2 regions of the Vibrio rhizosphaerae genome follow, and region 1 is predicted to be linked to the other one. Evidence: riboswitches for the same ligand, from Rfam matches in the RefSeq annotation. Region 1 holds a riboswitch; the other holds the start of a gene.
What was found. Region 1 has a riboswitch for lysine ahead of OCV37_RS08875 (Na+/H+ antiporter NhaC family protein). Riboswitches for the same ligand answer to the same signal wherever they lie in the genome.
Positions count from the first base shown of each region.

Region 2: another riboswitch for lysine. It lies ahead of lysC (lysine-sensitive aspartokinase 3); the one in region 1 lies ahead of OCV37_RS08875 (Na+/H+ antiporter NhaC family protein).

Region 1 is NZ_AP024903.1:2,077,668-2,081,092, forward strand. Features, by position in the region: gene hisG (ATP phosphoribosyltransferase) at 1-244, opposite strand, end outside; His leader region at 324-450, opposite strand; gene OCV37_RS08875 (Na+/H+ antiporter NhaC family protein) at 600-2,162, opposite strand; lysine riboswitch at 2,283-2,467, opposite strand; gene OCV37_RS08880 (H-NS family histone-like protein) at 2,817-3,218, shown strand; gene OCV37_RS08885 (inosine/guanosine kinase) at 3,361-3,425, opposite strand, start outside.
Region 2 is NZ_AP024903.1:3,062,346-3,065,770, reverse strand. Features, by position in the region: gene OCV37_RS13390 (pyridoxal-phosphate-dependent aminotransferase family protein) at 1-958, opposite strand, end outside; lysine riboswitch at 1,145-1,321, shown strand; gene lysC (lysine-sensitive aspartokinase 3) at 1,433-2,794, shown strand; gene OCV37_RS13380 (4Fe-4S dicluster domain-containing protein) at 3,074-3,425, shown strand, end outside.

The DNA.
Region 1 (3,425 bases):
AACGAGTTTCTTCGAGGACGTTTTCACCGACAAATCCCAAATCCACGACGCCATCCATAATTAATCCCGGAATGTCGTCATCACGGACTAACAGAAGATCAATCGGCATATTCAGGGAGTGGACAACTAATCGCTCCCCCATCACATTAAACTTCACACCACACTGCTTCAGGAGAGCCATACATTCCTTGCTCAGGCGACCTTTTTTTTGAACTGCAATTCTCAGGCGTTGTTGTGCTTGCATAAATAATTCCTTGTCAATCATTGTTCTTGTCAGTATCCATTCAACTTTTGGATGTCAGCTGTTTCTTCATGTAAAGCATATAAAAAAACCCTCGGAATTACTCCCGAGGGTTCATTGAATTTTTTCATTTCACCTCCGGGAGAATTTTATCTCCCGGGTATGCGCTCATCTCCCGAAAGATAATTTAGGGATGATGATGGTGATGAATGTTCGTAATAAAACTTTTCATAATAAAACCGCGCATACTTGGAAAAATCTTTAACTTGCCTATCAAGTTTTCTTCACACTATACAAGCTTGAGGGGTTTTGCAACCCCTCTTTTGACTTTTTATGCAAATAATCTTCATAAGACAAATCATGCCTGAGATTGCTGTCGGATACGAAAGCCAAAACAGATGACGGCAAATACGGCCAAGGTCACCAGTAAGGATAAGCTAACGGAATCACTCAGCCCTAAAACGATATAGCCAATCAGCGAGATAAACGCCACTAGCAACGCATAAGGAAGTTGCGTTGAAACATGATCAATATGATGACACCGCGCCCCGGTTGACGACAAAATAGTGGTGTCAGAAATCGGAGAACAGTGATCACCAAAGACGGAACCTGCAAGTACCGCGGCTAACATTGGCATCATCAGCGCCAGCTCGGTTGCACCAGCAATATCTCCGGCAATTGGCAGCATAATGCCAAACGTTCCCCACGATGTGCCGGTCGCGAATGCCATAAACCCTGACAACACAAATAGAATTGCAGGCAACCAATGTACCGGAATATTGCCTTGTGCCATGGATGAGAGATAGAGCCCGGTCTGCATATCTTTAATAATGGCTCCGATTGTCCATGCGAAAAACAACACTAAGATTGCTCCGAACATCGACTTCATCCCGATGAACAACGTTTTCAAAATGGTACCCAGCGGCATTCGTTGTCTCACAACAGAAAAGAGTGCCATCAACAATCCGACTAAACCACCGTCGATCAGAGACATCCCCACATTAGTATTTTCAAACGCCCCTAAAATACTAAATGTTTCACCAGCAGCAGCCAGCGACTGCCAACCGGTAAAGAGCATCGCGGCAACGGTAGCAATGACCAGTGCCACAATCGGTACAATTAAGTCACGCACTCGCCCTGATTCACTTTCTTGAATATCGAGTTCATCTTTGAGTTCTGCTGCTTGATCATCACGCCCGATGCCGGATGCAACCCGATGTTCATGATGCTTCATCGGACCGATATCTAATTGAAAAACGATCATCGCGAATACCATTAATAAAGCAAAAATGGCATAGAAATTCATTGGAATTAACGCAATATATGCATTCAACGGTGTATATTCGGTCATACCGTGGGAGACTAAAATGCCACCGATGATGGTCATAATATAAGCCCCCCAACTGGAAGCCGGCATGATGATACACATAGGTGCAGCGGTTGAATCAAGAATGTATGCCAGCTTTGCGCGGGAAACACCGAACCGGTCAGTGACCGGACGAGAAATCGAACCAACGGCCAGACTATTGAAATAGTCATCGACAAAAATAAAAACGCCCAAAAAAGCTGAAAGCAATTGTGCACCTTTATTGCCTTTCACTTTTTTATCGGCCCACAATGCAAATGCCCGAGTCCCGCCAGAAAGCGTCAAAATTGCAGTCATCATCCCGAGTAGGAGAAGAAAACCGATAATACTCATGTTCCAACTATTAATTGCACCGTCTTCAATCACTAGCGCATAAACTTTGCCTTGGATGTAATCGAACGAAGAAAACAGAGAATAATCGTTCAACAGGCAGGCCCCCAACAAGATACCAACACCTAAAGAGAGCAATACTCGTCTGGTCAGGATCGCCATACCCAAAGCAACAACCGGTGGAACAAGAGAGATATAGGAAGAGGAAAAATCAACTAATGTCATGATCTTCAATCACCAATAATTTAATATGGTAAGAGACCTACTGCATTGTAATTATATGAATAACCTGTCTGTGTCATTCAAAAAGATGAACTAAGTGAAAAGCAATCTCGCTTCACCCAATCCTACAGTAGCGCTCCATAGTTATACAAAAAAATAGACTATGGCAGTGTTGCCCCTATTCGGGAACAACCCCAGCGAACGGTCTCCGATAAACACATTCACTTCGGCAAAAAAGCCTTTCAGTCAGAGTCACTGGCATCACCCTACTCTGATTTACTTATCTTGATTGCACCTCTACACGGACTAGAACAATTCACTACCACTTCGACAGAATAACGGCAGTATATGTTGATGGCCGAATTAGAACGCGCCCATTGTACAAATACCAAAACCATTTGCAACAGGTTTGTCCTTTCTTTAAATCAAAAGGAGACAAAAGCAATAAGCTTCCTATTAAGCTCAATGAATAACTCTGTTAACAAATCAAGCTCATATATGATATCCATCGTAATTAATGATAATTTGACATAGGCATTTACAATAATTTACGATTCTGCCAGTTTTTTTATATATTATTAGTTCACTAATGTTGTCATAATAAATATCTGCGTTTATTATTACATTGTGTTTAAATAAAGTTGTGGGAATAACAAAATGTCGGAACTAACTAAAACTCTGCTGAATATTCGTAGCTTACGTGCCTATGCACGTAATTTAACACTCGTTCAGTTAGAGGAAGCTTTAGAAAAACTGACCTCTGTCGTTGAAGAACGCAGAGAATCAGAGGAACAAGAACGAGCAGAAAGAGAAAAGCAAGAAGCAAAACTGGCTCAAATTGCTGAACAAATTGCACAAGATGGTATCGATGTAGACGCGTTAATTTCTGCACTTTCCACCGAAGGTAAGACAAAAGGTAAACGTGCACCACGCCCAGCGAAATATAAATATATCGATGAAAATGGCGCAGAAAAAACCTGGACAGGTCAAGGTCGTACACCATCTGTAATTCAAAAAGCCCTTGATGAAGGCAAGTCTCTGGATGATTTTGCGCTCTAATTCCAGCGACATAAATATTAAAAGGCTCCTCATGGAGCCTTTTTTATTGTTTCTCATTCAGAGTAATTATATGAACCTTTATGCGAAACCAATTATTCTTAGCGAAACATTTTATCTACTTTTTTCACCGAATTATTTTTTGTTATCGTTCCCAATATGCTTCTTCCAGACTATCCTCTCTTTCTGGTAAACCTTTTGATAACCTTG
Region 2 (3,425 bases), 980 kb from region 1:
CATCGTCAATCCCTTCAGGAATGCGGACCGTATTTAATTGGGGAAGGCGTTCTGATTCTGCCACGACAAACGTCAGCCCCAGTTGTTCCAGCCCTTGTTTCAGTTGTTGATGCATCTGCTGGTGGCGTTGCCATGCGGCCGTCAGAGACTCTTCCTGCAACAAGACCAGTGATTCATGAAGCGCATATAAGGTATTGACGGGGGCGGTGTGGTGGTAACTGCGTTTTTGTTGCCCGCTCCAGTAGCCCATGACCAAGGTTTGATCGAGAAACCAGCTTTGGACCGGCGTTTTCCGGGCTTTGATGGCTTCAATGGCAGCCGGAGAAAAGGTCAGGGGGGAGAGACCGGGCACACAGGAAAGACATTTCTGGCTGCCGGAGTAAACCGCGTCTAATTGCCATTCATCTACCGCTAAAGGCACGCCACCTAACGCCGTCACGGTATCGGCGATGGTTAACAAACCGTATCGTTTTGCCAAATGACCTAATGCTTTGGCGTCACTGAGCGCACCGGTTGACGTCTCTGCATGGACAAATGCTAGTACTTTCGCATCCGGGTGTGCCTGAATTGCCTGTTCGACTTTTTCAACAGAGACACTTTCTCCCCATGCGTTGTCTACCACGACTGCGTTGGCGCCACAGCGCACCACATTCTCCCGCATCCGTTCGCCAAAGACGCCATTGCGACAGACGATAACCTTATCTCCCGGTTCCAGTAAATTGACGAAACAGGCTTCCATTCCGGCACTGCCGGGGGCTGAAATAGCAATCGTAAATTCATTTTCGGTCTGAAATGCATATTGTAAGAGAGACTTCAATTCATCCATCATTTGAATAAATAACGGGTCAAGGTGTCCGATTGTCGGCCGGCTTAAGGCCTGTAAAACCCGGGGATGAATATCAGACGGGCCAGGGCCCATGAGTGTTCTTTGTGGTGGAAAAAAACTTTGTACAGTCACAAGCTGACTCCTTTCATTGACACTTACTGGCAAGTGCTCAGGCTAACGCTTATCCGTCAGGAAAGCTATCCGACACAAGTCTAGTCGAGTATTTTTCTGTGGACTGAGTATTTGGGTAAAAAATGACCAGTTTCATTCAATTTGTCATTGACATTGATAGGACAAAAACGTTCAATACCTAAGCTATCAAGCAGAAGAGGAGCACTGCCCAGGCAGGTATTTTGTGGAGCCTCAACTCCAAGACAGAATATTCAGGGGGAGTAGTGCCGAGACAGTCCATCGTTGTGGATTTGGATTGTCGGGTGAATGGGCTGAATCCCATCAACTGTCATCAGTGCTAACTGGTGAAGAGCTTCTGAGGTCTACTTTCATCGAATCGCCTCTATTTTTGCTCTAGAAATACTCTCTTCGAACATTGGACGTTGGTTACCCAACACAACATTTTTTATTTTAGGAAGTCGTGGGAGAAATACTGTGAGTGCACTCAATGTCGCCAAGTTTGGCGGAACAAGCGTGGCAAACTTCGAAGCAATGAGTCGTTGTGCTGCCGTCATCGAAAGTAATCCGGACACCAAGCTTGTTGTCAGTAGTGCCTGTTCTGGTGTGACAAATCTGCTGGTTGAACTGGCCAACGGTGTTCAGGATGCAGAAAGACGGACATCTATTTTAGAGCAATTATCTGACATCCATTTTTCAATCATTGAATCGTTACAAGAGCAGGACGCCGTTAAAGAAGCGGTTCAGGCGATTCTTGATACGGTAACGAGTCTCGCGGATGCTGCATCTTTCCAGACCAGCAGTAAGCTGACCGATCATTTGGTTGCCTGTGGTGAACTCATCTCGACGCATATTCTGACTCAGGTTCTCAAAGAACGGGGTATCGATGCTGTCAGATTTGATATTCGCGATGTATTACGCACAGATGATTATTATGGCCGGGCTGAACCACAAATCGAAGTGACGGCCTCTCAAGCGAAAGAGAAACTGGCACCTTTATGTCAAAAACATCTGGTAGTAACGCAGGGATTCATCGGTTCTGACGAACAGGGGAATACCACGACCTTGGGACGTGGTGGAAGTGACTATTCAGCAGCCCTGATTGCGGAAGCGGTACAGGCATCCGGACTGGAAATCTGGACGGATGTTCCCGGAATTTATACCACTGACCCCCGCATTGTGCCGAACGCGGCTCCGATTCCTGAAATTAGCTTCAATGAAGCCTCAGAAATGGCGAATTTTGGCGCAAAAATTCTGCATCCTTCTACATTACTGCCTGCGTTGCGACACGGTATTCCGGTCTTTGTCGGCTCATCGAAAGAGCCGGAGAAAGGCGGTACCTGGATTCGGAAACGTGTTGAAAACTCACCTTATTTCCGGGCCCTTGCATTGCGAGCCAATCAGACAATGGTGACCATTCGCAGTGCCAAAATGTTCCACGCTTATGGCTTTCTGGCCAAGGTTTTTGAAATTCTGGCCAAGCATAAAATCTCGGTTGATTTGATTACAACCTCAGAGATCAGTGTGTCCATCACGCTGGATAAGACGGATACGGCTGGTGGCGCACCTGAGCTTCCTGCGGCTGCCCGGGCTGAGCTGGAAGAACTCGCTCATATTGAAGTCGAACGCAATCTGAGTCTGGTCGCTTTAATTGGTAACCATATGGAGACCAAGGGATATGCCAAAGAAGTTTTCAGTACCCTCGGCGATTATAATATGCGTATGATTTGCTATGGTGCCAGTGATCATAATCTGTGTTTTCTGGTTGATGCCGATGACGCAAAAAGTGTGATTCAGAAGCTGCATCAGGATCTGTTTGAGCCGCAAAATAACGGGTAAAATAATCGACGAACAAGCAAGAAAATGCAGAAGAGGTTGGCAGTGCCAACCTCTTTTTTTTTGTGATTTTTTCGTTCAGTCTGAGGTTGTCTTTGGTTCGTCAATAGTGTCGACACCCAGTGTCGAGAGTGATTGATTTTGTGATGCACTACTTGCGAGAATGATGAATTTTAAAGTAAGTAAGTTTTTAATTTGTTGATTTTTATAAAATAAAAATAAAATCATACAAATGGCATGGTTATTGCCCCTGAGTTGATTATTTAGCTGTCAGGGAATGCTATGAAAAAATTTGTAGTTGCCGATCCTAAGAAGTGTATCGGATGCCAAACATGCATGGCGGCCTGTTCTGATGTTCACCAGAAAGTCGGATTGCAAAGTCACCCGCGTTTGACCGTGGTGAAAAATAACGACACAACGGTTCCGGTTATGTGCCGTCATTGTGAAGACGCGCCGTGTGCAACGGTTTGTCCGGTTCAGGCGATCACCAAAGAAGCAGACCGTATCTTTCTCAATGAATCCATTTGCGTCGGATGTACCTTGTGTGCTGTCGCTTGTCCGTTCGGTGCGATCGCACTTGATGGCAGTCGCCCTGTTGACCATGCCAATAGTTATGACACCTATATACCGTCCA